One region of the Cupriavidus sp. 05L310 genome, then DNA from elsewhere that is predicted to be linked to it. Evidence: predicted binding sites of a transcription regulator. Region 1 holds the regulator's gene; the other holds the start of a gene.
The links. Region 1 encodes LexA, which represses DNA repair genes until DNA is damaged. Its sites were predicted from a motif close to ACTGTATNNNNATACAGT; they were not measured.
Positions count from the first base shown of each region.

Region 2: AC1DS6_RS09010 (PA0069 family radical SAM protein) is a predicted target of LexA. The motif match lies at 11,876-11,893, and genes of this name have one in related genera.

Region 1 is NZ_JBFTOX010000067.1:40,361-55,306, forward strand. Features, by position in the region: gene AC1DS6_RS35480 (pyridoxal phosphate-dependent aminotransferase) at 1-564, opposite strand, end outside; gene AC1DS6_RS35485 (Mth938-like domain-containing protein) at 880-1,260, shown strand; gene AC1DS6_RS35490 (peroxiredoxin) at 1,404-1,865, shown strand; gene AC1DS6_RS35495 (PhoH family protein) at 2,248-3,972, shown strand; gene AC1DS6_RS35500 (hypothetical protein) at 4,185-4,622, shown strand; gene AC1DS6_RS35505 (C40 family peptidase) at 4,694-5,353, shown strand; gene AC1DS6_RS35510 (inorganic phosphate transporter) at 5,442-6,452, opposite strand; gene AC1DS6_RS35515 (DUF47 domain-containing protein) at 6,466-7,092, opposite strand; gene AC1DS6_RS35520 (replicative DNA helicase) at 7,304-8,695, opposite strand; gene rplI (50S ribosomal protein L9) at 8,935-9,387, opposite strand; gene rpsR (30S ribosomal protein S18) at 9,419-9,697, opposite strand; gene priB (primosomal replication protein N) at 9,701-10,000, opposite strand; gene rpsF (30S ribosomal protein S6) at 10,075-10,449, opposite strand; gene AC1DS6_RS35545 (asparaginase) at 10,551-11,549, opposite strand; gene lexA (transcriptional repressor LexA) at 11,774-12,430, shown strand; gene AC1DS6_RS35555 (hypothetical protein) at 12,540-12,707, shown strand; tRNA gene AC1DS6_RS35560 (tRNA-His) at 12,877-12,952, shown strand; gene AC1DS6_RS35565 (hypothetical protein) at 13,151-13,426, opposite strand; gene AC1DS6_RS35570 (DUF808 domain-containing protein) at 14,210-14,946, shown strand, end outside.
Region 2 is NZ_JBFTOX010000009.1:163,013-177,958, forward strand. Features, by position in the region: gene AC1DS6_RS08950 (glycosyltransferase) at 1-309, opposite strand, end outside; gene dnaE (DNA polymerase III subunit alpha) at 400-3,912, opposite strand; gene AC1DS6_RS08960 (sulfurtransferase) at 4,095-4,943, shown strand; gene AC1DS6_RS08965 (NUDIX hydrolase) at 4,975-5,655, opposite strand; gene rplS (50S ribosomal protein L19) at 5,798-6,193, opposite strand; gene trmD (tRNA (guanosine(37)-N1)-methyltransferase TrmD) at 6,269-7,075, opposite strand; gene rimM (ribosome maturation factor RimM) at 7,137-7,766, opposite strand; gene rpsP (30S ribosomal protein S16) at 7,888-8,142, opposite strand; gene AC1DS6_RS08990 (PQQ-dependent sugar dehydrogenase) at 8,287-9,417, shown strand; gene AC1DS6_RS08995 (hypothetical protein) at 9,593-9,997, shown strand; gene AC1DS6_RS09000 (NINE protein) at 10,262-10,750, shown strand; gene AC1DS6_RS09005 (LysR family transcriptional regulator) at 10,784-11,704, shown strand; gene AC1DS6_RS09010 (PA0069 family radical SAM protein) at 11,921-13,003, shown strand; gene AC1DS6_RS09015 (Lrp/AsnC ligand binding domain-containing protein) at 13,022-13,525, opposite strand; gene AC1DS6_RS09020 (D-amino acid dehydrogenase) at 13,635-14,939, shown strand.

The DNA of each region.
Region 1 (14,946 bases):
TTCGTCCGAGTACAGCGCGCCGGTGGGGTTGTTGGGGTTGATGACGACGATCGCCTTGGTATTCGGCGTGATCTTGGCCCGGATATCGTCGAGATCGGGCATCCATTCATTGGCCTCGTCGCACACATAGTGCACCGGGGTGCCCCCCGAGAGGCTCACGGCGGCTGTCCAAAGCGGGTAGTCCGGCGCCGGCACCAGCACTTCGTCGCCGCTGTTGAGCAGCGCGTTCATCGACATCACGATCAGTTCCGAGGCGCCGTTGCCGACGTAGATATCGTCCAGGCCAACGCCCTCGATGTTCTTCTGCTGCGTGTAGTGCATGATCGCCTTGCGCGCGGCGAAGATGCCCTTGGAATCCGAGTAGGCTGCCGAGTTGGGCAGGTTGCGCATCATGTCCTGCTGGATCTCTTCCGGCGCGTCGAAGCCGAACACGGCCAGGTTGCCGATGTTCAGCTTGATGATCTTGTGGCCTTCCTCTTCCATCTGCTTGGCCTTCTCCAGCACCGGGCCGCGGATGTCATAGCAAACATTGTTGAGCTTATTGGATTTCTGGATCGGTTTCACGGCGATGTCGGCAGGAGGCAAGCGCCGCCGGCTGGCGGCGGCAATCTAGGGAATCTGGGTGGGAAAGGAGCGGCCCGTTGTGCGCATCCGCTGCGATGCAACGCAAAACGTGGCAGGCAGGAAGGCAAAAGCTATAATTTATCGGATTATGACAGACTTCGGCAGGGATTCTTGCATTGCAGCGTACGGCGCCGTCACCCGGCCCCCGCGACGGCAACCCCCTCCCGACCTGCCCCAAAATGCTCTCAACCCGCCTTGCGCGGCCCGGCCGGGTGCCGGACGGCCGCCCAAGGCAGCGCCCGATAAGGTTTGCCCTTGAAACTCCACGCTGACCAGCCCAATGCTCTCAATACGGTGACGTCCTACGGACCGGGCTATATCGACATCAATATGGTGCGCTACACGGAATCCGTGCTGGTCATGCCCGAGGGCGAGATCCGGCCCTGGCCGGTGCAGCGCTTCGAAGACCTGGAGCCGGCGCATTTCGAAGGCCTGCTGGCGCACTCGCCCGAGGTGGTGCTGCTTGGCACCGGCAACCGCCTGCGCTTCCCCCACCCCCGCCTGACCGCGTCCCTGGCGCGCCTGCATGTGGGCGTAGACGCGATGGATCTCCAGGCCGCCTGCCGCACCTACAATATCCTGATGGCTGAAGGCCGCAAGGTGGCGGCCATCCTGCTGCTGGAAGACCCGGCCTGAGTCCGCCGCGCCGCCTGCCGGGCGGTGCCGCAAGTTAAGTCCGCGCCACGCTTGAAGTTTCCGGGCCCGCCCCCATCTGCCGCCACCATGGTGGCAGCACTCATGCAGCCGCCCCCTTCCTGCCCCTCCCAGGAGCCATAAGAATGACAGTCAGTCTCAGCAAGCCCGTACCCGATTTCAGCGCGCCCGCCACCGGCGGCACGTTCAGCCTTGCCGACCAGCGCGGCAAAACCGTCGTCCTGTATTTCTATCCCAAGGACAACACGCCGGGTTGCACCACCGAAGCCATGAACTTCCGCGACCAGCATGACGATTTCGTCAAGGCCGGCACCGTGGTCTTCGGCATCTCGCGCGACAGCCTGAAGTCGCACGAGAACTTCAAGGCCAAGCTGGAACTGCCGTTTGAGCTGATCTCCGATGGCGATGAAGCCGTCTGCCATCTGTTCGATGTCATCAAGATGAAGAAAATGTATGGCAAGGAAGTGCGCGGCATCGAGCGCAGCACCTTTATCATCGACGGCAAGGGCATCCTGCGGCACGCCATGCGCGGCATCAAGGTCCCCAACCACGTCGACGAAGTCCTGCAGATCGTCCGCGCGCTCTGATTCGGGCGGTTGCCGGGCCATTCCCTGGCCCTGGCGGACGGCATGTTTAATGCGCCGCAGCAACACCCTCGCAAGTCGTCTCGGCCAGCGATTGCAAAACAGAAAACGTTCGGATACATTGACCTTTAATGAGTTCAGATTCCGGATGCCACGCTGCTTCATCGTCCCGGCCCAGGCGCTTCCTGCCACAGGCCGGTAGCGGACCTGCCGTGTCTCCGGTCCGAAAAAAAGCCGCCAAACCTGCCCCCCAGGTCTGGCGGCTTTTTTGTTTGTACTGCCCCCACGCACAGGACACGATCGGCAAGTCCGCGGCGCCAAGCGGCCGCGCCAGTGTCCTGCGCCGTTTTCCAGCCGTCTTCTCCCCCTGAAAGGAAAGCCAAGCATGCCGCTGCCGACCATGCCCGCCAAGCCTGCCCAATTGCTTGACCCGAGCGAATTCGCCCCGGTGACCAAGCTGACCAAGGCCAAATCAGCGTCGCAGGGTAAGAAACCTGTGCCGGCGCTGGAGCGTGTGGCCTTGCTGGAAACCGGAAATAGCCAAGCGGAAGGCGCGCCGGCCGTGGTGGCCCGCGCCAGCGGTTCGACGCGAGCGCGCACCAAGGAAGCGCCTCCGTCCTCGCTGAAGTCCGTACCGCCGCTGGCCGCCGTACCCTCGGCGCCCGCCAAGCCAGTACCGAGCACCACCAATCGCCGCGCACAAAAACACGTTGGTCCCAGCAAGCTGTTCGTGCTGGACACCAATGTGCTAATGCACGACCCGTCCTCGCTGTTCCGCTTCGAAGAGCACGACGTCTATCTGCCGATGATGACGCTCGAGGAGCTGGACAACCACAAGAAGGGCATGAGCGAAGTTGCCCGTAACGCGCGCACCGTCAGCCGCACGCTGGACGCGCTGGTGGGCGGCACCGACGGCGTGCTCGACGAGGGCTTGCCGCTGGCCAAGCTGGGCAACCGCGACGCGCAAGGCAAGCTGTTCCTGCAGACCAAGCTCAACGAGATCAAGCTGCCCGACGGCCTGCCGCAGGGCAAGGCCGACAACCAGATCCTGGGCGTGGTCAGCGCGTTGCAGCAGCAATTCCCGGAGCGCCAGGTCGTGCTGGTGTCGAAAGACATCAACATGCGCATCAAGGCGCGCGCCCTGGGCCTGCCCGCCGAGGATTACTTCAACGACCAGGTCCTCGAGGACAAGGACCTGCTCTACTCGGGCGTGATGCTGCTGCCCAACGACTTCTGGGCCAAGCATGGCAAGGGCGTGGAAAGCTGGCAGGACCCGAAGTCCGGCGCGATGTTCTATCGCCTGACGGGCCCGCTGGTGCCCTCCTTCCTGGTCAACCAGTTCGTCTACATGGAGCCCAGCGACGGCAGCCTGCCGCTGTACGCCCAGGTCAAGGAAATCAACGGCAAGACAGCGCTGCTGCAGACGCTCAAGGATTACACGCACCACAAGAACAATGTGTGGAGCGTGACCGCGCGCAACCGCGAGCAGAACTTCGCACTCAACCTGCTGATGCATCCGGAGATCGACTTCGTCACGCTGCTGGGCCAGGCCGGTACCGGCAAGACCTTGCTGGCGCTGGCCGCGGGCCTGGAGCAGGTGCTCGACCAGAAGCTGTACAACGAGATCATCGTCACCCGCGCCACCGTGCCGGTCGGCGAGGACATCGGCTTCCTGCCGGGCACCGAGGAAGAAAAGATGCAGCCCTGGATGGGCGCCTTCGACGACAACCTGGAAGTGCTGCAAAAGAGCGACGACAGTGCCGGCGAGTGGGGCCGCGCCGCCACCCAGGAACTGATCCGCTCGCGCATCAAGGTCAAGAGCATGAACTTCATGCGCGGACGCACCTTCGTCAACAAGTTCGTCATCATCGATGAGGCGCAGAACCTGACGCCAAAGCAGATGAAGACGCTGGTAACGCGTGCCGGCCCCGGCACCAAGATCATCTGCCTGGGCAATATCGCGCAGATCGACACGCCTTACCTGACCGAAGGCTCGTCCGGTCTCACTTACGTGGTAGACCGGTTCAAGGGGTGGAGCCACAGTGGCCATGTCACGCTGGCGCGCGGCGAACGCTCGCGCCTGGCCGATCATGCCGCGGACGTCCTGTAAAGGCCACCGACCGGAAGCCCATGTAGGACCATACCCGGCAGATTTGTCTGCCGGCTTGGCCTAGCATCAAAGCATCCGGAGCGCCCGCCATATCGGCACCTCGCGTGCCGGCGAATGGCGGGCGCTTTTTTTGCCCCCTCCGGCTTGTTGAATCGATGGAGACATTGATGGACAACCACCTGCACCACCATCTGGCTTGCGCCCGCAAGTACATGCCCCTACAGCTATCACGACCATTGCGGCCATTGCGGCCATTGCGCCTGGCACTCGCCGGCAGCATCGTGATTGCCGCATTTTCATGGCTATCGGCTCCCGCGCTGGCTGCCGACGAAATGGTGATCCGCACCATGGGCCCGGTCAGCTATGTTTGCGGCGGTATCGCCGCGGACGAACAGCAACAACTGGCCGCGCAACAAAAGAACTTCAATATGGGCGTCCTGTTCACCCAGGGCGAGCGCGGCGAATATGTCGCCGATGTGGCCGTACGCATGACGCGAGAAGGCCACGAAGTGGCCAGCTTCACGGCATCGGGCCCGAAGTGCCTGATAAAGGCCCCGCAAGGCAGCTACAATATCGAAGCGACTTATAAGGGTCAGGCCAAGTCGATAACCGTCAGTACTGGCACATACAACGCACAGTTGCGCTGGTAGGCCCACGGGCGGCAGCTTCGCTGCCTGCCCGCCACTGGCGCGGCACCTGACCCGGGACCGGACCGAGAAGGATGCCACCGCGCCAGATAGCCCATACCGGAAGACCCGCGCCTTTGCTGGCCGGCGTCTTCGACAGCGCCCGCCTGCCCGCGCTTTGCACCGCTGCGCTGCTGCTTGCCGCCTGCGCCTCTGCTCCGCCGACGCGGCCCGGCGCCCAGTCCCGGGCATCGGCCCCGCCCATGGTCGATCCCAGCGCCGGGCTCGAAGAAGTGTCCATCCAGGCCATGTCCCTGGTTGGCACGCCCTATCGCTACGGCGGCAATACGCCTGACTCCGGCTTCGACTGCAGCGGCCTGGTGCGCTATGTCGTGCTGCGCGCCGCCAACGTCAACTTGCCGCGCACCACCGAAGCCATGGGCGATCGCGGAGTCGCGCTGGAGCGCAGCCAGGTGGCATCGGGCGACCTGGTTTTCTTCAATACCACGGGCCGCGCCAATTCGCATGTCGGCATCTATGTCGGGCAGAACCGCTTTGTCCATGCACCCTCCACCGGCGGCACGGTGCGCCTTGAGGACATGAGCAAATCCTATTGGGCCTCCCGCTACAACGGTGCCCGACGGGTCGCGACAGGGTTTACGCCGCCGCCGGCTGCCTCACCGGCGCCGCAGCCATCGGTTGTGCCGCCGGTGCCGGTGGACGACGACCCCATCGCCGCATTCGCCAATCGCTGACGGCATACGCTCTCCCGCACCGCAACAAACAAAAAGCCAGGCATTGCGCCTGGCTTTTTGCATTCTTGTCGAAGAGGTGTCCGATCGCTCAGAGCACGTGCCGGCCGATCCACCACGCGATGGCTGCCATGAAGGCAGAAGCCGGAATGGTCAGCACCCAGGCCCAGACGATGTTGCCCGCCACGCCCCAGCGCACCGCCGACATCTTCTGCACCGAACCCACGCCGACGATGGCGCCCGTGATGGTGTGCGTGGTCGACACCGGCACGCCCAGCGCCGAAGCGATGAACAGCGTGATCGCGCCACCGGTCTCCGCGCAAAAGCCGCCTACCGGCTTGAGCTTGGTAATCTTCTGGCCCATGGTACGCACGATGCGCCAGCCACCGAACATGGTACCCATGCCGATCGCCACGTAGCAGGAAACGATGACCCAGACCGGCGGCTCCGCGCCGCCCTGCGCCACGTGACCGCTGGCGATCAGCAACATCCAGATGATGCCGATGGTCTTTTGCGCGTCATTGCCTCCGTGGCCCAGGCTGTAGAGCGAGGCCGAGATCAGCTGCAGCCTGCGGAACCAGCGGTCCACCCGCGACGGCGGCGTGCGAAAGAACGTCCAGGCCACGATCACCATCATCAGCGAACCGAGCAGGAAACCCAGCAGCGGTGAGATCACGATAAAGGCCACGGTCTTGAGCAAGCCACCACCAACCAGCGCACCGGTGCCGCTCTTGGCCACCGCGGCGCCAACCAGGCCGCCGATCAGCGCGTGCGAGGACGACGAGGGAATGCCGTAGTACCAGGTGATCAGGTTCCAGGCAATGGCACCCATCAGGGCGCCGAAGATGACATAGTGATCGACAATATTGACGTCGATCGTGCCGGTTCCCACCGTGGCCGCCACCTTGAGGTGGAAGATAAAGATAGCCACCACGTTGCACATGGCGGCCATCGCCACCGCATGGTGCGGCTTGAGCACGCCCGTCGACACCACCGTGGCAATCGAGTTGGCGGCATCGTGGAAGCCGTTCATGAAATCGAACAGCAAGGCGAGCGCCACCAGCAGGGCGATCACCCACAAGCTCATTTGTATGGTCTGCATTCCGATGTGTGCCTCAGGCGTTTTCCAGGACGATGCCTTCGATGATGTTGGCAACGTCCTCGCACTTGTCGGTGATGGTTTCCAGTTGCTCGTAGATGGCCTTCAGCTTGATCAGGCGCTTGACGTCCGTCTCGTCGCGGAACAGCTTGGACATCGCCGCGCGCATTACGCGATCGGCCTCGGACTCGAGCTGGTCGATCTGCTGTGCCGTCTTCAGGATCGCGCTGGCATTGCTCATGTCTTCAAGCAGGCCGACCGCGATCTTGACCTGGTCGCAGCACTGCACGCAGATGGCGGCGAGCTTGCGCGCCTCGTCCGTCAGGCTGGTCACGTCGTACAGCGAGATGGTTTCCGCCACGTCTTCCATCAGGTCGAGGATATCGTCCATGGTGGTGATGAGCTTGTGAATCTCGTCGCGGTCCAGCGGCGTGATGAAGGTCTTGTGCAGCAGGTCGATCGTGTCGTGCGTAATGCGATCAGCCTTCTTTTCAGTGGCCTGCACGCGGCGCGCATGCGCCTCGGCATTGGGCAGATCGTTGACCAGCACCTCCAGCTCGCGGGCGGCGGTCACCGCGCAATCGGCATGCTGGTTGAAGTATTCGAAGAACTTGCCCTCGGTGGGCATGAATCGGCCGAACATGGAATGTTCCTTGTCGAAGCGCGGGGGCGCCGCGGGTTATTGCTGAATGAGGCAGGTACGCATTGCATGACAGCCGCCCTGGGGCGGCTGTCATCAAAACGCAATATTTTACAGGGTTGTGGAGCGAAGCCGGAGGACTTTGACAAGCGGCATGGACAATCCACCATCGCAGCCGAGCCACGATGCCCGGCAAGCCGCGCCAGGACAGGCTTCAGGTATCGTTATCGAAGAAAGCGGGGCCGCCGCTGAAGTTGTCAAACTTCGTGAATTGACCCAAGAAAGTCAGGCGCACGGTCCCGATGGGGCCGTTACGCTGTTTACCGATAATAATTTCGGCCGTGCCCTTGTCCTGCGAATCCGGGTTGTAGACCTCATCACGGTAAATAAACAGGATCACGTCGGCATCCTGTTCGATAGCGCCGGATTCACGCAAGTCGGACATCACCGGGCGCTTGTTGGGCCGCTGCTCAAGGCTTCGGTTCAGCTGCGAGAGCGCGATCACCGGACAGTTGAGTTCCTTGGCCAGCCCCTTGAGCGAACGCGAGATTTCCGAGATTTCGGTCGCGCGGTTTTCACCGCCGCCCGAACCCGACATCAACTGCAAATAGTCGATGATGATCAGGCCAAGCTGGCCGCACTGGCGCGCCAGCCGCCGCGAGCGGGCCCGCAGTTCCATCGAGCTCAGCGCCGGGGTTTCGTCGATGAACAACTGGGCATCGTTCATGCGCTGGATGGCATGTGTAAGCCGTGGCCAGTCCTCGTCGAGCAGGCGGCCGGTACGCAGGCGGTGCTGGTCCAGGCGGCCGACCGAGCCAAGCATACGCATGGCCAGCTGTGTGCCGGCCATTTCCATCGAGAACACCGCCACGGGCAGGCCCTGCTCCACCGCCACGTGCTCGCCGATATTCAGCGAGAAGGCGGTCTTACCCATCGAGGGGCGCCCGGCAACGATGATCAGGTCGCCCGCCTGCATGCCGCTGGTCATGCGGTCCAGATCGATGAATCCCGTCGGCACGCCCGTCACGTCGGTACTCGAGTCACGGTGGTACAACTCGTCGATGCGCTCCACCACCTGCGTCAGCAGCGGCTGGATCTCCTGGAAGCCCTTCTGCCCGCGCGAGCCCTCCTCGGCAATGGCGAACACCTTCGATTCGGCTTCGTCGAGCAGTTCCCGCACTTCGCGCCCCTTGGGGGCGAAGGCCGCACTGGCGATATCGTCGGCCGCGGTGACCAGCTTGCGCAGCACCGAACGCTCGCGCACGATTTCCGCATAGCGGCGGATATTGGCAGCACTAGGTGTGTTCTGCGCCAGCGAATTCAGATAGGCCAGCCCGCCCACCTCCTCCGCCTTGCCAGCGACCTGAAGCGTCTCGTAGACAGTGATGACGTCGGCGGGCTTGGTGGCGGCGATCAACCGGGAGATGCTCTGGAAGATCATCCGGTGATCGAAGCGGTAGAAGTCCGCTTCGGACAGGAAATCGGCGATACGGTCCCAGGCGGCATTGTCCAGCAGCAAGCCACCCAGCACCGATTGCTCGGCCTCGATGGAGTGCGGTGGAACCTTGAGATTATCTAGTTGGGGGTCTGCGACGGGCGCGTTCATGGGAAGGGATTATAACGGTCGCCGCCAGACAGCCGGGGGAGAATTCGCAGCCGGTTGTTACCGCGTCCGGCCAAGTGACGGCGGGACAACCAGCCCTGTGGCAATGATGCAAACGAGGGTAGCGGCCAAACAAAAAGGCAGGAGCAAAACGCTCCTGCCTTTTTGTTTGGTCAAGCCCGATACCGGCAACCGGCCCTGCCAGCCCAACAGGCAAGCGGGACCGGTAGCGAGATCAGTGCTTAGACGTGTTCGCCCAGGACGGAAACCGTCACGTCGACCAGCACGTCGGTATGCAGCGAAACGCTGACCGGATGGTCGCCGACGATCTTCAGCGGGCCATTCGGCAGGCGCACTTGCGCCTTCTCAACCTTGAAGCCTTGACCAGCCAGCGCTTCGGCGATGTCGGCGTTGGTGACGGAACCGAACAGGCGGCCGTCCACACCCGACTTCTGGGTGATTTGCACGGTCAGGCCGTTCAGCTTTTCGCCTTCGCCCTGGGCCGCGGCCAGCTTCTCGGCAGCTGCCTTTTCCAGTTCAGCGCGCTTGACTTCGAACTCGCTGATAGCGGTCTGGGTAGCACGGCGGGCCTTCTTGTTCGGGATCAGGAAGTTACGGGCATAGCCGTCCTTCACGCGAACGATGTCACCCAGGTTGCCCAGATTGATGACTTTCTCAAGCAGAATAATTTGCATCGTGTTTTCTCCTTAACGGACCTAGGGCCGATCAGTTCTTGTGCAGGTCGGTGTAAGGCATCAGCGCGAGGAAACGCGCGCGCTTGATAGCCGTATCGAGCTGACGCTGATAGTGCGCCTTGGTGCCGGTCAGGCGGGCGGGGGTAATCTTGCCGTTGTCGCCGATGAAATCCTTCAGGGTGTCCAGATCCTTGTAGTCGATCTGTTCCACGCCAGCCACGGTGAAGCGGCAGAAGCGCTTGCGCTTGAACAGCGGGTTTTGCTGCTGGAAGCGCTTCTTGTTCTTGTTGTCACGTTTGACGAATGCCATGATTCAATCCTTTTCGAATGCTTTACATCCAGTGATGTGAAAGACGAGAGCCTTGCTGTTGCGGTGCTTGCGGGCCAGGAATCCTTCGCAGTCGAGCATCGCGCCGAGCGGAGTCCGCTCAAGCCGCTGGCCGATCTGACCGATTCCCATGGCGGCGATGGCGAATTCCACCTGCCTGGGCGTTTGCGCCTCGACCGTCTCGCCCGCGTACTGCAAGATGCAGTTGACAACGGGGACCCCGGCCGGGGTGTAACGCAAGGCATCGCGTTCCGCGAGCGTTGCGCAGAGCCTTAGCTGGTTCAACGCACTCTCCCGCACCGATGCCCGCACTTGCCGCCGCGGCGTTCAACGCCCACGGCAACCACAACAGTCCGCACTTAGGCGGCCTGGACTTCGCTGGTCTGTTGCGCGGCCTTGCGGGCTTCTTCGCGCTGCACTTCCTTCATCATCGGGGACGGTGCGGTTTCGGCCTTCTTGGTCTGAACGATGAGGTGGCGCAGCACCGCGTCGTTGAACTTGAACGCGTGTTCGAGTTCAGCCAGGGTTTCCTTGCCGCATTCGATGTTCAGGCAAACGTAGTGAGCCTTGGCCAGCTTCTGGATCATGTAGGCCATCTGACGGCGGCCCCAGTCTTCCACACGGTGGATCTGGCCTTCCTGCGACGTGACCAGCGTCTTGTAACGCTCGATCATGGCCGGAACTTGTTCGCTCTGGTCCGGATGGACGATAAATACGATTTCGTAATGACGCATTGACGCTCCTTTTGGATAAGCCGCCCGGGCGCCATGTCCGGTGCAGCAAGGTTGGATAGCCTTAAAGTATAGCGTGCTTTTGCCTTTTGGAGCAAGCCGCCTTAGTTTTCGGCGAAGAGCGCCTGCAACGCAGCGGGATCCGCAGCCAGTCCGGGCGTTGTCGCCAGGGCCAGCATCAGGAGCACGCGCGCCTTATATGGATTGAGATCGCCTGCAGAAACGAAGGCACCTGAAGCCGGTCGTGGAGGTGCCGGCATTGCCACATGCCCTGCCCCGGTGCGCGAGCTACGCACCACGGCCACTCCCGCCCCGGCCGCGTCCACCAGCGCATCGACCAGCGACTGGTGAACCGACCCGTTGCCTGCGGCCGCCACGACCAGCCCCGCCACACCTGCCTGCGCCAAAGCATCCACCACCAACCGGCCGGGCTCCGCGTAACTAGCAATAATCTCCACCTGCGGCCACTTGCACGGCACGGCCCAGGCCCGGTCCGGCAACAGCCGGGGCGCACGGACAAATCGCACGAGGTCGTCCTGCACGAACCCGATCGGGCCAGCCAGCGGCGACACAAAAGCGTTGACCGCTGACGTATGTCCCTTCACCACATCCCGCCCGGCATGGATTTCCTGATTAATCACCAGTAGCACGCCCTTGCCCGCCGCCCCGGCGCTGGCAGCCACCCGTACCGCGTCCAGCAGGTTCAAGGGACCATCGGCCGACAGGGAGGTCGAAGGCCGCATCGCCGCCGTCAGCACCACCGGCACCGTGCCCACCCATGCCAGATGCAGCAGCATTGCCGTCTCCTCCAGCGTATCGGTGCCATGGGTAATCACAATGCCCGCCACATCGGCCTGCGCAGACCAGAACGCAACGCGTTCAACCAACCGGGCCCAGAGGACGAACGACATGTCCTTGCTATCCACCTGCGCCACCTGCTCCGCCTCGACGCGGGCCACGGCACCGAGCGCCGGCACAGCATCAAGCAGCGCCGTCACAGGCACCGTGGCCGCCTGGTACTTCGCGCTGCTGGCAGCACTGGATGAAGAACCGGCAATGGTGCCACCGGTAGCAAGCACGACGACACGAGGCAGGAGGGACATGGCGAGATAGAGATCGAAAGCCAGAAAGGTTAAGCAGCGAGCGAAAAATTAGGCTGCAAGTGCCGCGAATTGTAACGCCCAGGCTCACGCCGCACGGCGCGGCGAGCCTCGCCTGACGCACCTGTCGATGCGCAAACTCCCAAAATTCCGCTTGCACTTCACTCGATACTGTATAAAATCACAGCATACTGTTTAAACATACAGTGCTTTCCAACACGGCGACCATGGCGACCCTGACACCGCGACAGCAGCAGATTTTCGATCTGATTCGCAGCAGCCTCCAGCACACGGGCTTTCCGCCCACACGCGCCGAGATCGCCGCCAAGTTCGGCTTCTCATCGCCCAATGCTGCCGAGGAACACCTGAGGGCTCTGGCCCGCAAGGGCGTAATCGAACTCACCCCCGGCGCCTCGCGCGGCATCCGGCTCAAGGTTTCGCGCAGCGACTCAGAACTACCAGACCAATTCTCGCTGCCAATGGCCGGCGTGATGCAACTGACGCTGCCCCTGGTCGGGCGCGTCGCGGCCGGTAGCCCGATCCTTGCCGCAGAACACATCGATCGCCAATACCAGGTCGACGCTTCGGTGTTCGACGTGCAACCTGACTACCTGCTCCGGGTACGTGGCCTGAGCATGCGGGACGCCGGCATCCTCGATGGCGATCTGCTTGCGGTCAAGCGTGCCAGCGAGGCCCCGAACGGCAAGATCGTCGTTGCGCGACTGGGAGACGACGTCACCGTCAAACGCCTCAACCGCCGCGGCGACTCGATCGAACTCATTGCCGAGAATCCCGATTTCCCCAGCATCATCGTGCGCCCCGGCCGCGAAGAATTCTCTCTGGAAGGTATCGCCGTCGGCTTGATCCGACCCAGCGGCTTCTGACGAGTGCGGCTGAGGCGGGCAAGCCCGTATCACGCCGACGCCCGATTGTGCCAACGCCGCCCGCTAGTCGGGCACCGCTAACTGTTGTTGCAAGTCACCAGGTGTAGCCATGCTGCCAGCCAACCGCCTCTCCGCCCGCCGCCCCGTCAAGCCCGTACCATTCCGCCAATCCAAAGGCGTGCGTATCTACCAGGGTGCGCAACGACGCACCATGGTGGGCAGCATGGCAGCCATCTGCCGCATGCTTGAGCTGGAGGAGTCGGCCAAGCTTTCATAGGTGGGTTACGGCAGCACTCACTTGCGCGCGTCGCGGTAACCGACCTAACCGGCTGAAATCGCATAAGGCAGCGCAGAGAAAAAATTTGTGCAGAGTGCTAGCCATCCGCCTTTTGGTATTGTATGATCTTGTTCTTCGTTGCTCAGCAGCCAGCTGAGCAACCTCTACGGTGGCTGTAGCTCAGTTGGTAGAGTCCAGGATTGTGATTCCTGTCGTCGTGGGTTCGAGTCCCATCAGCCACCCCAAGAATTTGCCCTGCAAAACAGCGCCTTAACCAAGGCGCTGTTTTCATTTGTGCATCCCAAAGCCGGGTTCCATTCCCGCCATCCTCCCACGGTGGGAATACTTGCAACCGCCGGTGTCAGCACCACCGGCTCGATCTAGCCTGCTTCAGCATACCCCTCCCCCGTTTCTTCCACGCAGCGACCTCTCCCATCCCTTAGCTAGTCCGCAAGAGGGAATCCAAATTCGCCGCGCTCCAGATCTCGTTCAAATGCGACTGTCCACGAAATGCCGGTAGCTGCGGGATAGACTTGGACGTCTCCGCCCACTCGGGCGACAGTGATTTTCCGGGGGATATGACTCGCCCCGCTGCCTCGCGAAATGCCCTCTTCCTCGCTCACCTCGAAGTCTTCTCGAACAAATCCATGCCGCGCGCAGGCGGATTCAAAGTCGCCGCGTTCATTCACGGGCAATTCGTGGAACAGCTTTTGAACCATGGCTATCTCCCAGAGCCTGGCAAAATCCTAGCATGACGGCAAACCAGCGCGCATAGCCAGAAGCGCCAGGCATGAGCCTCATCGAGCGAATGAGAGTGCGGAATCAAAGTTCTACGAGGTGCCTAGATGCTCAGCGCCAGGAGCATCTCACACGATGGCGATTGCACAAGCGAACCTTGACCAAGCGATTTTGGACTCCGCTGAACATTATCGCCGGGCGATTGCCAACGCTTAACAGGCGCGTCTCCTGACTATCACGGCTACACCTGGGCCGACCGATAGCGGGGGGATCGTCAGCCACCGCAGGTCCGTTGAGTACCGCAGTAAGGCGCCTGGCAAAGCATCGTGCGACAGGTTCACAGTAAAAATCAGCCATCTCAAAAGCAAATCAGATCGAACTGCTCTTGCCTGGATCGCATACCCACTAGGTATGGCAGTTCGTCATCCAGCCATTCGATGGGCAAACTCGAATGGATGCGCTGCCCCTCCTGACGCAATTCGCGAGTTGGCTCCACTGCCACGACGCGACGCCCAAGCCGCGCAACAGGAATGACGCGACAAGCATTGATTTTAGATATTTCCCCTACGGCCGAGGAAGCGAACGGTTCTCGCTCGATTTTAGCCTGCAAGCTAACAGCCCACTGAAGGCGAACCGCCAGGATCGCCCCCAAATAGAGTGGGTATGGGATCAATCGCCGTCTTTCCATATGGCAATATCTTGCCATGCGGCCTTGATCACCTGAAGGGCCTCTCCTACTCAGCACCGACATGGGAGCTTGAAATATGGCCGGCACCAGCCTGCTTTTGTTGATCGACGACATCACCTCGATCCTTGACGATGTGGCAACCATGAGCAAGGTGGCTGCCAGGAAGACCGCTGGTGTCCTGGGCGACGATCTTGCCCTCAATGCGCAACAGGTCAGCGGCGTGAAAGCCGATCGCGAGTTGCCGGTTGTGTGGTCGGTTGCGGTGGGTTCTTTGCGCAACAAGGCGATTCTGGTACCGGCTGCGCTCGCAATCAGTGCTGCGACCCCTTGGGCGATCGTGCCACTGCTGATGGTGGGCGGCGCGTTCCTTTGCTACGAAGGATTTGAAAAGATCGCGCACCGCTTCATGCACGGAGAGTCACGGAGCGAAGTAGATCCTCCTGGCGAGCATCAGGCACAAGATCCTCCGACGGATTCAGCAATTGACGAGAAGGCGAAGATCCGCGGCGCGGTGCGCACGGATTTCATCCTGTCCGCCGAGATCATCGTGATCTCACTGGGGACCGTCTCCGGCGCGCCGTTTGGTACGCAGGTGGCCGTGCTGTCCGCCATCGCCCTCGTCATGACAGTGGGTGTCTACGGGCTAGTGGCCGGCATCGTCAAGCTCGACGATGCCGGCCTGTATCTTAGTCAGAAAGCCTCCACCCTCGCGCGAGCCGTGGGCCGCGGGGTTCTTCGGCTGGCGCCTTGGCTAATGCGTATACTTTCCGTTGTGGGTACCGTGGCAATGTTCCTGGTTGGCGGCGGGATACT
Region 2 (14,946 bases), on a different contig from region 1:
GTTGACCAGCGGCTTGCGCAGCGGCGGCAGCAGCACTTCCTCGTAGATCTTGCCAAGCGGGCCCAGCTTGCCCGCTTTCTTCAGTTGCCGGCAACGCGACAGCCAGGCTTCCGGCGCGAGGATGTGGAGCTTGACGTCGGGCGGCAACAGCGCGCGGAAATGGGTCTCCAGTGCTTCGGTCGGATAGGTCAGGGTCAGGCCTATCTCGAAGCGTTCGCGATCCAGCGAGGCGAGCAGCGACACCAGCGAGGTCTCGATGCCGCCGCGCAGGAAGTGGGTCAGGTGAAAGAGGATGCGTTGCTTAGCCATGCGGGGCTTGTGTGATCCATGGAATGACGGGATGGCAGCAATACCGATCAGGGCGGCGCAATGCCGTTGCCGCCCTGCCGGCAGCCCGGGTCAGCCGTACAGCATGCGAACGTTCTCGCCCGACAAGGCCGAGCGGAAGCTCGCGAGCGCATCCTCGGACGGCGTAACCAGCCATTGCCGGCCCAGCTCCGCCTCGCAGCGGGCACCGGTGGTGGCATAGCTGATGCGCACCGGCAAGCCAGGGCTGTTGGCCACCGTCGCCAGGTAGGGCGTGAGCAGTTCGCGCAACAGCTCGGTAGAGGCATTGCCATTGAAAGCCAGGCCGACCGCTTCGGCGTACTTGGCGCGCGCCGCCACCAGGTCCATCACCGATTCGGCGGTGAAACGCACGCCGCCGGTAAAGGTGTCATGGCGGGCGTTGCCTTGCACGATCACCATCTCGTCCTCGCGGAACATATGGCGGTTGGCGTCGAACAATTCGTTGAACACGGTCATCTCGACCTGCCCGGTGCCGTCGTCGAGCAAGACGATCAGCATCTTGCCGCGCTGCGTCATCTGGGTACGCATGCCGGTAATGACGCCGGCGATCACCTTGCCGCGCACATCGCGGCCATAGCCGCCGCCATTGCCCTGTACTTCCTTCTCCAGCCCGGCCAGCGTGCCTTTGAGGAAGCGGCCGACTTCGTCACGATAGGCATCGAACAGGTGCCCCGAGAAGTAATACCCCAGGGCCTGCTTTTCTTCCTGCAGCGTGCGCTTGGGCGCCCAGCGCGGCTCGTCGACCAGTTCGGGACGGTGCGATTCACCGGCGTCGGCCATCAGGTCGAACAGCGAGACCTGGTTGGCCGACTCAGCCTTCTGCTCGGCGGCCTCCATCGCGAGCGACACGGAGGCAAGCAGCTGGCCGCGATTGTCATTGAGGCTGTCGAAGGCGCCGGCGCGGATCAGCGCCTCGATGGTGCGGCGGTTGACCTGGCGGCGGTCGACGCGCTCGCAGAAGTCGAACAGGTCGGTGAAGGGCTTTTCCTCGCGAGCGCGCAGGATGTCTTCGATGGCGCCCTGCCCCGAGCCCTTGATGCCGCCCAGGCCGTAGCGGATCGTCTTGGCATCGGTCGGCGCGAAGCGGTATTCGCTGGCGTTGACGTCGGGCGGCAGCACCTTGAGGTGGTTGAGCTTGCAATCCTCGTGCAGGATCTTGACCTTGTCGGTGTCGTCCATGGCGAGCGACATATTGGCTGCCATGAATTCGGCCGGATGGTGCGCCTTGAGCCAGGCCGTGTAATAGGCCAGCAGCGCATAGGCGGCCGCGTGCGACTTGTTGAAGCCGTAGCCCGCGAATTTCTCCATCAGGTCGAAGGTGTCGTCGGCCTTCTCGGCGGTCAGGCCGTTCTTGGCCGCGCCCGCGCGGAACAGCTCGCGGTGCTGGGCCATTTCCTCGGCCTTCTTCTTACCCATGGCGCGGCGCAGCAAGTCGGCGCCGCCCAGCGAGTAGCCGCCGATGATCTGCGCCATCTGCATCACCTGCTCCTGGTAGACCATGATGCCGTAGGTCTCCTTGAGCACCGGCTCGACGCGCGGGTCCGGGTACTCCACCTTCTCGCGGCCGTGCTTGCGCGCGCAGAAGCTGGGAATCAGGTCCATCGGGCCCGGGCGGTAGAGCGCCACCAGCGCGATGATGTCCTCGAAGCGGTCGGGCTTGGCGTCCTTCAGCATGCCCTGCATGCCGCGGCTTTCCAGCTGGAACACGGCTACCGTGTTGGCCGTCTTGAGGATGTCGAAGGCGGGGCCATCGTCGAGCGGAATGTGGCTGCAGTTCCAGTCCGCCCTGGTCGGATCGAGCCGGCGGATATAGCGTTCGGCCCAGTCCAGGATGGTCAGCGTGGTCAGGCCCAAGAAGTCGAACTTGACCAGGCCTGCCGCTTCCACGTCGTCCTTGTCGTACTGGCTGACCACGCCGCTCATGCCGTCGTTCTGCGCGCCCTGGGTATAGAGCGGGCAAAAATCGGTCAGCTTGCCTGGCGCGATCAGCACGCCGCCGGCGTGCATGCCGACGTTGCGCGTCATGCCTTCCACGCGCTGCGCCAGCTCCAGCAACTGGCGCACTTCCTCTTCGTTCTTCTCGCGCTCGGTCAGGAGCGGCTCTTCCTTCTTGGCTTCCTCGATGGTGACGAGCTTGCCCGGCTTGAACGGAATCAGCTTGGCGATGCCGTCGACGAAACCGTAGCCCAGGTCAAGCACGCGGCCCACGTCACGCACCGCGGCCTTTGCGGCCATGGTGCCGAAAGTCGCGATCTGCGAGACGGCTGCGTGTCCGTACTTCTCCTTCACGTAAGTGATCACCCGATCACGGCCGTGCTGGCAGAAGTCGATGTCGAAGTCGGGCATCGAAACCCGTTCCGGGTTCAGGAAACGTTCGAACAGCAGCGCGTATTTGAGCGGGTCCAGGTCGGTGATGCCGAGCGCATAGGCCACCAGCGAGCCAGCGCCGGAGCCGCGCCCCGGCCCTACCGGCACGCCATTGTTCTTGGCCCAGTTGATAAAGTCCGCCACGATCAGGAAGTAGCCTGGGAAGCCCATCTTGATGATGGTGCCGGTCTCGAACTCCAGCCGGGCGTAGTACTCGGGGCGCTTGGCCTCGCGCACAGCCTCGTCGGGGAACAGCACCGCCATGCGCTTTTCCAGGCCTTCCTTGGCCAGGTGCACGAGGTAGTCGTCGAGCGACATGCCGTCGGGCGTGGGGAACAGCGGCAGGCGCGGCTTGCCCAGTTCCAGCGTGAGGTTGCAGCGGCGCGCGATCTGTACCGCGTTTTCCAGCGCGGACGGGATGTCGGCGAACAGCGCGCACATCTCGTCCTGGGACTTGAAATACTGGTCGGTGGTGAAGCGCCGCGTGCGGCGCGGATTGGCCAGCAGTTCGCCTTCGGCGATGCAGGTGCGGGCCTCGTGCGCGGTGAAGTCGTCGGCGGTCATGAACTGCACCGGATGCGTTGCCACCACCGGCAGGCGCATTTTGGCCGCCAACTGCACCGCCTGCTGCACATAGGCATCGGTGCCGGGCTGGCCGGCACGCTGCAGTTCAATGTAGAAACGCTGCGGGAAGACCTTGGCCCAGTGCGCCGCGGCTTGTGCCGCTACCGCCTCATTGCCATTGGCCAGCGCCACGCCGATATCACCGCCCATGGCCCCGGAAAGAGCAATCATGCCAGTGGCCAACGGCAGGCCCTCTTCACCGGCCTCGTCAAACCAGGCCGGATCGATCTCGGCGCGGCCGCGGTACTGGTTCGACAGCCATGCGCGCGACAGCAGCACGCACAGGTTGAGGTAGCCGCGCCGGTCCTGGACCAGCAGCAGCAGCCGCGTGGGCTTGTCGCGATCGTCGGCGTTGGTCAGCCAGACGTCGGCGCCGACCACGGGCTTGACGCCGCCGCCGCGCGCTTCCTTGTAGAAGCGGATCAGGCCGAAGGCGTTGGCCAGGTCGGTCAGGGCGAGCGCGCCCATGCCATCGGCGGCGGCGGCCTCGACGGCGTCCTCAAGACGCACGATGCCATCGACGACGGAGTATTCGGAATGGAGACGGAGATGAACGAAGCGAGGTGCAGACATGGGCGTAATTGTACCGGCTCGGCATGTCCTCGCCCGCCTTCTTTGCGCCACGGACCGCACGGCAAGACCAACCCGGCCGCTCGGAAAAGACCAGCACGAGGCCTTCAAGGCGCTATAATTTCGCCTTTCCAATCAGGCAGTTACCGCGCGGTCACAATGCGCGGGCCGGGCGTGCGCCACCTATGCAGATCGTAAACATCTCCGCTTACAAATTCGTCACGCTGGACGATATCCCGGCTTTGCGCCCGGAAATGCGCGCGCGCTGCGAAGCCCACGGGCTCAAGGGCACCATCCTACTCGCGCCGGAAGGCATCAACCTGTTCCTGGCCGGCGTGCGCGAAGCCATAGACGGCTTCCTGGGATGGCTCCACGCCGACCCGCGTTTTGCCGACATCGCGCCCAAGGAGAGCCTGTCGGAGAACCAGCCCTTCAAGCGCATGCTGGTGCGCGAGAAGAAGGAAATCATCACCATGAAAATGCCGCTGATCCGCCCCGAGGCAGGGCGCGCGCCTGCGGTACGGCCCGTGGAGCTCAAGCGCTGGCTGGACCAGGGCCATGACGACGCCGGCCGCCCGGTGGTGATGCTCGATACACGCAATGCATTCGAGGTCGCGGTCGGCACCTTCGAGCAGGCGGTCGACTACGACATTGCCAAGTTCAGCGACTTCCCGCCGGCCATCGCGGCACACAAGGCGGAGTTCGAGGGCAAGACCATCGTGTCGTTCTGCACCGGTGGCATCCGCTGCGAGAAAGCCGCCATCCACATGCAGGAGGCCGGCATCGAGCACGTCTACCAGCTCGAAGGCGGTATCCTGAAGTATTTCGAGGAAGTGGGCGGCAGCCACTATCAGGGCGACTGCTTCGTCTTCGATTACCGCACCGCGCTCAACCCGAGCCTGGAGCCCGCCGGACCGAAGCAGTGCTTCGCCTGCCGCGCCGTGGTCACCGCCGAGGAGCAGCAAAGCCCGCACTATGTGGTGGGCAAGAGCTGCCCGCACTGCATCGGCCAAGACCAGGCTGCCGCGGCCTGAGATCGCTCCCTGTACGGCTGCCCGATGGCAATCAGGCAGCCAGCAGATGGTAGAGGTTGCGAAGCATGCCGGCGGTGGCGCCCCAGATAAAGCGGTGGCCGCCGTCTTCGCGCGGGAAGGGCATGGCGTAGAACAGGCGCTCGCCGTCCACCCAGCGGAACAGACGCTGCTGGTGATGGGAAGGGTCCATCAGGAACCCCAGGGGAACCTCGAAGACATCGGCGACCTCGCGCGCATCGGGGCGCAGCGTGAAACCGTCGCGCACCAAGCCCACCACCGGGCTGACATGGAAACCGGTGCCCGTGATGTAGTCGGGCAGAGCGCCCAGCACCTCCACATAGTCGCGCACCAACCCAACTTCTTCTTCGGTTTCACGCAACGCCGTGGCAACACGGTCGATATCAAAGGCTTCGTGCCGGCCGCCCGGGAAACTGATCTGCCCGGCGTGCGAACTCAGGTTGGCATTGCGTTCGGTCAGCAGCACGGTCAGCCCGTCGCCCCGCTCAACCAGAGGCACCAGCACGGCCGCGTCGCGCAGCTTGAGGCTGCGATCGTAGGCACGCGATTCGTCAGTCAGCTCGGGCGCCCACGCCGGCGGCGACTGCAGCCGGTGGCGGATGAACTCGGGCTGCAGGCGCGCATCCGCAAGCGGCGGATGCCGGGTATCGGTTGCGACGATGGGGAGGGATTCGGGATCGAAGGCAGGACGCATAATCGTTGTGAGTATGACAGAAGCCGGCCAAGCCGTTCTTCATGCACCGCAGCAAAATACCGTGCGCAGACGCAAAAAGGGCACCCGAAGGTGCCCTTTTTGCGCAGCCACGACCGGCAGAACCGATCGTGGCGACAGCGGCTTACTCCGCAGCAGCAGCCTTGGCCGGTGCCGACTTGTATGCCAGCTTTTCCTTGATCCGCGCGGACTTGCCCGAACGCTGACGCAGGTAGTACAGCTTCGCGCGGCGGACGTCGCCACGGCGCTTCACTTCGATCGCTGCGATCAGCGGCGAGTACAGCTGGAACGTACGTTCCACGCCTTCACCCGACGAAATCTTGCGCACGATGAAGGACGAATTCAGGCCGCGATTGCGCTTGGCAATCACCACGCCTTCATAAGCCTGCACGCGCTTGCGGCTACCTTCCACCACGTTCACGCTGACGATCACGGTGTCGCCGGGTGCGAATGCGGGGATGGTCTTGTTCGCGGTCAGGCGCGCGATTTCGTCTTTCTCGATCAGCTCGATGATGTTCATCGTTTTTTCTCCTTGTCCATCATGCCGACGTTGTATGCCCCAGGCATGGCCTGGGCCCCGGCAGAGGATGGGGTTTCACCTGGCGGGAGCGAACTCCCGCCCTTCTTTCGCCAGCCAGGCCGACAGGAATTTCTCGTCGGCCCGGCTCAGCAACCCTTGGCTGCGCGCTGCCTCGATCAGATCGGGGCGCTTCTTCGCAGTATTCGCGAGCGCCTGCTGGCGCCGCCACTTCTCGATCTCGGCATGATGGCCCCCGAGCAGTATCTCGGGCACCCGCACACCTTCGTATTCTTCCGGCCGCGTATAGTGCGGACAGTCCAGCAGCCCATTGACGAAGCTGTCCTGAACCGCCGACTGGGCATCGCCCAGCACGCCCGGCAAATGCCTGACGACCGCGTCGATTACGGCCATGGCCGGCAACTCGCCACCCGACAGCACGAAATCGCCGAGGCTGATTTCCTCATCCACGCGCCGCTCGATCAATCGCTGGTCGATGGCTTCGTATCGGCCACAAAGCAGCACAAGGCCGGGACGCTGTGCCAGCGACATCACCTTCCGATGCGTCAGGGGCGCGCCTTGCGGCGACATCAGCACCACATGCGGCTTCACCGGCTCGCCCGGCACATCCGTGGCGGCTTGCGCCGCCAGTTGCGCCGAACATGCCGCGCCGATCGCATCTTCCAGTGGCTTGGCCAGCATTACCATGCCAGGACCGCCGCCGTACGGGCGATCATCGATCGTACGGTAGTTGTCGCTGGTGAAATCGCGCGGATTCCAGGTGCGCAGCGTATAACGCTGCTGCTTGGCCGCCCGGCTGGTGATACCCCAGTCGGTCAGCGCACGGAACATCTCGGGAAATAGCGTGATCACATCGAACTGCATCCGCCCCTCCCTATACTTGCCCACCCGGCCGCCGCCAGCCGAGCGTCCGTTGCCGGACCGCTCAGTAGTCCAGGCCCCAGTCGACCACCACGCGTCTGGCCGAAATATCGACCGAGCGCAGGAATGCGTCGACAAAGGGGATCAGGCGCTCGCCTGCCTTGCCGTCAGGCAAGGTATGCGCTACCTGCAGGATCTGGTGCGCGCCGTTGTCGATCAGGCCGGACACTTCGCCCAGCGACTCGCCCTGCTCATTGAACACGGCGCAGCCGATCAGATCGACCCAGTAAAATTCGTTTTCATCCGGCGCGGGGAAATCCTCGCGACGAATCCAGACACGGCGACCCTTGAGCGCTTCCGAGTGGTCGCGGTCGGACACGCCGTTCGCCTGGGCCACCACGGTACCGCTATGCTCACGGGATTGCACGACCTTCACGCACAATGCCTCCGATGCCACGGCATCGGCCGCGCCCACCAGGCCTGTCGGCGGGGCTTTCAGCAGCCACCAGCGGCGCGCATGCAACAACGCGCTCGCATCGTCGGCGTGTGGCTGGACCTTGATCCAGCCCCGTATGCCATAAGCTGCGCTGATGTAACCGACCTCGATCAGGTCGTCCGGCAGCTTATCGGTAAACGCCAGCGCAGCCGGAAACCCAGCTACGCCCTGCGGCTTGAAACTCGCCTTTTCCTGCACACCGGCCTGGGGCCGGGCCGAGGGCTCGAGCGGCACATTGAGCGGCCGCCGCGCCGGGACGCCTTGCTTGCGTTCTGTCACGTGTCGTTTGCCACGCGTCGCGAAACGCGCGTCACAACAATCAGGCCACAGCCTTGGCGGCGTTCTGCTTGACCAGACGGGCAACCGTCGGCGACAGCTGGGCGCCAACGCCGGTCCAGTACGTCAGGCGGTCTTGCACCAGACGCAGGCCTTCTTCGCTTGCCGAAGCCAGGGGATTGTAGAAACCAATACGCTCGATGAAACGGCCATCGCGACGATTACGCGAGTCAGCAGCGACGATATTGAAGAAGGGGCGCTTCTTGCTGCCACCGCGAGCCAGACGGATTACGACCATGGTTTGATTCCTCAGAAAACTTGATGTTCGAACACGAAACGCAAGAGTATAGACCAAATCCCGAGCCCAAACAAACACTTAGAGCGATTGACTCGACACCTGGCGACAGGCATCGTGGCGAAAACCCCGACAGGAGATCTTGCCGTGCGTTCCTACCTTCACATTCGCGCCTTCCGCGCCCTGCTTGCAGCCACTTTCGCCGCGGCGGCCTGGTTCAGCCCCAATGCAAGCGCGGGCACGGCCCTGCCGCTGGAGCAGATCCAGCTGCCGCCGGGGTTCCGCATCGACATGCTGAGCCAGGATGTGCCGGAAGCACGGGGCATGACCATGTCACCGGCTGGCACCCTCTTTATCGGTAGCCTTGGCCAGGGCAAGGTCTATGCAATCAGCAACGCGCTGGCGCCTGACCCGAGGGCAAGGACAATCGCCACCGGCCTGACCATGCCGGTAGGCGTGGCCTTCCGCGACGGGGCCCTTTATGCGTCCTCGGTCTCGCGCATCGTCCGGCTCGATGACATCGAAGCCCGGCTCGACACCCCGCCAAAACCGATCGTGGTGAGCGATCGCTTCCCTTCCGAAACCCACCACGGCTGGAAGTTCATCGCCTTTGGTCCGGATGGCTATCTTTATGTCCCGGTTGGCGCACCCTGCAATATCTGCAAGCCTGATGAAAACCGCTACGCCAATATCATGAAGATGAAGCCCGACGGGTCCGACCTGCAGGTAGTAGCCAGGGGCGTGCGCAATTCGGTGGGCTTTGACTGGCACCCGGTCACGCGCCAGCTGTGGTTCACGGACAATGGGCGCGATCAACTGGGAGACGACGTGCCAGACGACGAACTCAACCGCCTGACCCGTGCCGGCCAGCATTTTGGCTATCCATACTGCCACGCCGGCAGCGTCGCGGACCCTGAGTTCGGCAAGCAGCGCAACTGCTCGGAGTTCGAGCCGCCGGCCGCAAAGCTGGGCGCGCATGTCGCCTCGCTCGGGATGCGCTTCTATACCGGCTCACAGTTTCCCGCCGAATACCGGAACAATATTTTCATTGCCGAGCACGGCAGCTGGAACCGTAGCACGAAGGTCGGCTACCGCATTGTCCGGGTAGTGCTGAACGCGAGTGGCCAGGCAGTGCGCCAGGAAGTCTTCGCGCAAGGCTGGCTGCAAGACGGCAAAGCCTGGGGCAGGCCGGCCGATGTCCTGGTCGCCCCGGATGGTTCGCTGCTTGTCAGCGACGACACGGCGGGCGCCATTTACCGTATCCGCTACGCGCCGTGAGGCGTTGAAACGCCACTCCCCGCATTGCCCGCAGGCAAGCTGCGAAACGTACCGGGTGAGGCGAAACAATCCGTTACACCAGTAACGGCTTTTGCATATGCGTCCCGAAGGCCCGTGCGTACCATGAACCCATATCTCGAACAACTCACCGCGCGACAGGATACTGGGATTCCGCATGCTCCCCCGCACCTTCCTGCGCGACTCGGTGGCTGGCATCCTGTTGGCCGTTTCAGTGCTCGGCCTCAATGCTGTCAGCCATGCGCAGGTCGCGTTTTGGCAACACAGCCGGCCCGAAGGCCGGACCGCGGGCAATGGTAACGCGCGCGGCCAGGGTGGCTGGGAGATGGCTAGCGTACGCGCCGAACGGCAAGACCATGTGCGCGCCCAGATCGAAAGAATGGAAGCCCGAGCCCGCGCTGATGACCGCCTTAACGGTCGCCCCTTGCCTCCCCAGGAGCGCGATGACGAGCGCGGCCGCCCACCCGATCGCAACGCGCAAGGCGACAACGCGCGCGGCGAGCAGCGCGGTCCCGGCACCGGCCCCGGCTGGCAGGCGCGGGGACGCGACGGCGGCCGTTAGGTCCGCCTGACACCTGCATTTCCCTCCCCCGCCTGTTTGCCCTCCAAACGGCGGGATCCGCCTCCCTTTCCCCTACCCCCCTCCTCCCGGCTGTGCCGCGCACGGAACTCCCGTATGCTTCGCCGTCCGACGCGCATCGCTCCCGGCCTTCCCGCGCCCGCGCCTGAGGCCAGCGTACAATGAGCGCCGGTGCCAGCTTGACTGGCATTGATCTGATCTTGCGCCGGCCGCCCCCTGGCCGGCCATCAACCTAGTTGCCGCCTCATGCCTGCCGCTACCCAAGTTCCAGCCGCCACCGCACTCGTCAAGCCGCTTCCGGGCAAGTCCAAACTGCTCACGGTCGCGCTTGCCTTCCTGTTCGGCAGTTTGGGCTTGCATCGCTTCTACCTGGGTGGTTTGCGCGACAAGTTTGCATGGGCTCACCTGCTGGCGGCCCTGGCCGGGGTCGTCGGCGTCATTTCGATACAGACTGGCGCCGGCACGCCGGCCTTGGACTGGACCTTTGCCATCGCCGGTGGCACATCGGTGATCAGCGCCTTCCTGGCAGCCATCGTGTACGGCCTGCGCCCGGACGATAGATGGGATGCCCGCTTCAATCCCCATGGCAAGCCGACCCGGTCTGGCTGGCCGGTCGTGATCCTGGTCATCCTGTCGCTGCTGATCGGAACCGGCCTGCTGATGGCCGGCCTGGCCATCAGTTTCCAGACCTTCTTCGAATCCCAGGTCGAAGCCGCTCGCGCCCTTTCGCAGTAATTAGCACTTCCAAGGCCCAGGGGCCCAGGCGCCATGCACTTCGACCTGCTGGATATCGCGGTGTTCGTGCGCGCGGCGGCGCTGGGCAGCCTGTCGGCGGCGGCGCGCGATCTCGGGCTGTCCACGTCATCGGCCAGCAGCCGCCTGGCGCTACTCGAACAGAAGCTCGGCACGCGGCTGCTGCACCGGACCACGCGGCGCATTTCGCTGACCGGAGACGGACAGCGCTTTCTTGAGCATGCCGGGCAATTGCTCGACACGGCCGACCAGGCCGCGCAGTCGGTAGGCCGGGGGGCGGAAGCACCACACGGAATACTGCGCGTCACGGTGCCCGCATCCTTCGGCCGCCAGCATGTCTCTCCGGCCATCCCAGCCTTCCTTGCCGCCTACCCCGGCCTGACGCTGGACCTGCGGCTGACGGATCAGGTGATCGGCCTAGTGGAGGCCGGGGTAGACGTGGCGCTGCGCATGGGTGCCCTGCCCGACTCATCGCTGGTGGCCCGCCCGCTTGCCCCGAGCCATCGCGCCATTTGCGCCTCGCCCGCCTACCTTGCCGCCCATGGCACGCCACGGCACCCGGAGGATCTGCGCAACCACAATTGCATCGTGCTTGGCGACCAGGCCTCCTGGCAGTTCGACACGGCGCTGGGCAAGACCGCGATTGCCGTCAGCGGCAATCTCCGCACGGACAACGGCGAGGTCATCCGGGATGCGATCCTGGCTGGCATGGGGCTCGCGCTCAAATCCACCTGGGATGTCGGCCCCTACCTGCGCAGTGGCGCGCTAGTCAACGTGCTGCCCGATTATCCGGTGCTGCCGTCGGTATCGATCTGGGCGGTCTACCCGAGCCGCCGGCAGGTGCCGGCAAAAACCCGCGCCTTTACCGATTTCTTTGCGGCGCGCTTCGGCTCCCCGCCCTACTGGGACCGCCCCGAGGCAGCACCGCCTGCCTGACTGGCCTGGCTCCCGCACCGCAAGACACACCTGGCTGTTTTTGCAAAGTGCTGCAGCAGGAATACCCATTGCCGAGCCGCCGTCCCGCACAGACCACGTCGTGCGCGATTCTCAAAATCTTCCGCTTCCAGGGACATCCACCCTTTACTCCTTGCCGGCGAGCCGTTGAGCACTGTATATTTATACAGTATCAATCGTAGCCGCAGGACTGCCAACGTGACGACCCGACCTCCCTCCTCCAGCCCGCTCAAAGGCCGGGCGGCGCGCTCGAACAACGTCAGCCGCTTCGATGCATGGACCCGCGAACGGGTCGACGATGAGTCACGAGCCCTCGATGAGCCAGAGATACCCCAGATCCAGACCATTGTTTTCACAGAGAAGGCGAAACGCATCGTCTCGCGCAACCAGTCGCCGGACCTGCCCTTTCATGCTTCCATCAATCCTTACCGAGGATGCGAGCACGGTTGCATCTACTGTTATGCCAGACCCAGCCATGCCTATCTGGGACTTTCGCCGGGCCTCGACTTCGAAACCCGCCTGTACGCGAAGGAGAACGCCGCCGAGCTGCTCCAGGCCGAACTAGGCAGCCGCGGCTACACGCCATCGGTCATCGCGCTGGGCGCCAATACCGACCCTTACCAGCCCATCGAGCGCAAACTCCGCATCACACGGGGCATACTGGAAGTGCTGGAACGGTTCAACCATCCGGTGGCCATCACGACCAAGTCGGGGGTTGTCACGCGCGACATCGACATCCTCCAGCGCATGGCGGCCAGGAACCTGGTCCGGGTCCATATGTCGGTCACATCGCTCAACAATGAGATAGCCCGCACGCTGGAACCGCGGGCGAGCGCACCGGCACGTCGCATCGCAGCCATCGCGTCGCTGAGTGAGGCCGGGATTCCCGTGGGCGTGATGGTGGCGCCCGTCATCCCAAGCCTGACCGACCCGGAAATGGAGTCCATCCTGGAGGCGGGCGCCAACGCTGGCGCGAAGACAGCCGCCTATATCCTGCTGCGGCTGCCGCGCGAGGTAGCGGATCTGTTTTCCGAGTGGCTGGCCACCTACCATCCGCTGCGCGCCCGGCATGTCCGTAGCCTGATCGCGCAGATGCGGGGCGGCCAGGCCTACGACTCCAACTTCGGCACGCGCATGACAGGTACCGGCATTTTTGCCGAACTGCTGCGCAAGCGTTTCAAGCTGGCCTGCCAGCGCCATGGGCTAAACGCCGAACGCCATCCCCTGACTACCGAACATTTCTCAAGGGCCGGTGCAACGCCACAGATGTCATTGTTCTAGACAGATGCCGGCAGGGTCTCAGGCGTGCGGTGCCTTCTCGTCGACCGCGATCGCCAGCGTCTCCTTGATCTCCTCCATCACCACGTAGCTCTTGGACTGCGCGGCGCCGGGCAACTGCAGCAGGATGTCGCCCAGCAGCCGGCGATACTCGCCGATCTCGCGGATGCGGGCCTTGATCAGATAATCGAAATCGCCCGATACAAGGTGACACTCCAGCACCTCGGGAATACGCAACACCTCGCGGCGGAACTGCTCGAACATATTGCCCGACTTGTTGCCAAGCGAAATCTCCACGAACACCAGCAGGCCACTGCCAAGGAGCACGGGATTCAGGCGGGCGTAGTAGCCCATGATGACGCCGTCGCGCTCCATGCGCTTGACCCGCTCGATGCACGGCGTGATGGTCAGGCCAACCGCTTCCGCCAGCTCTTTCATCGACATGCGGCCGTCCGCCTGGAGCAAGGCCAGGATCTTGCGGTCCAGCCGGTCCAGGCTGCGCACGGGCTGACGACTTGTTCTCATTAGTTCTTCCTGTTTCCTTAAAAATTACGACAACTATGACTGCACATATTTCAATAGTATAGAGATAAATACTCTATCCACACTATTTCTTGGTTGTGAGCCCCCGACTATGCGCGTTCTCGTTCTTGGCAGTGGCGTAATTGGCGTGACCAGCGCCTGGTACCTGGCCCGTGCCGGCCATGATGTCACCGTGATCGACCGCGAGGCCGCGCCCGCGCTTGGCACCAGTTTTGCCAATGCCGGCCAGATCTCGCCGGGTTACGCGTCGCCGTGGGCAGCGCCTGGCGTGCCGCTCAAAGCCATCAAATGGATGTTCCAGGAGCACGCGCCGCTCACCATTCGCCCGGACGGCTCGCTGTTCCAGCTGCAGTGGATGTGGCAAATGCTGATGAACTGTACCGCCGACCGCTATGCCGTCAACAAGGAACGCATGGTGCGGCTGGCCGAGTACAGCCGAGACTGCATCCGCACCCTGCGAGCCGATACCGGCATCGCCTACGAAGGCCGCCAGCAAGGCACCCTGCAGATCTTCCGCACCGACGAGCAGCTCGACGGCGCGGCCAAGGACATTGCGGTGCTGGAGCAAGCCGGCGTGCCCTACCAGTTGCTATCGCGCGAAGAACTCGCCGCCAGCGAACCAGCCCTGGCCGCCGTCAGCCACAAGCTGAGCGGCGGCCTGCGGCTACCCAACGATGAAACCGGCGACTGCCAGCTGTTCACCCAGAAACTGGCGGCGATGGCCGAAGGCCTGGGCGTGAAGTTTCAATACAACCGCTCCATCGACGGCCTGCTGACCCGGGGCGATGCCGTCACCGGCGCCATGATCGGCGGCGAGCCCGTCACCGCGGACCTGGTGGTGGTGGCCCTGGGCAGCTGGTCGACGCCGTTCGTGAAGAACTTCCTGCCGGGCCTGTCGAACCTCCCGGTCTATCCGCTCAAGGGCTTCTCCCTGACGGTGCCGATGACCGATGCGGACCGCAGCCCCGTCTCCACGGTGCTCGACGAAACCTACAAGGTTGCGATCACGCGCTTCGACGATCGCATTCGCGTCGGCGGCATGGCCCAGATCGTCGGCTACGACCGCACGCTCGACCCGGCCAAACGCCGCACCCTGGAACACGTGGTGACCGACCTGTTCCCCGGCGCCGGCGACGTCAGCCGCGCCAGCTTCTGGACCGGTTTGCGCCCGATGACGCCGGACGGCACGCCCATCGTCGGCCCCACGCCGCTCAAGGGTCTCTGGCTCAATACCGGCCATGGCACGCTGGGCTGGACCATGGCCTGCGGTTCGGGCAAGTTGTTGTCGGACCTGGTGTCCGGCACTTCGCCGGCGATCCGCGCCGACGACCTCTCGGTCGCGCGTTATCTCAAGCGCCCGGGAACTCGCGCCGCGCACCGTCCTGCGGTGGCCTGATCCGCCA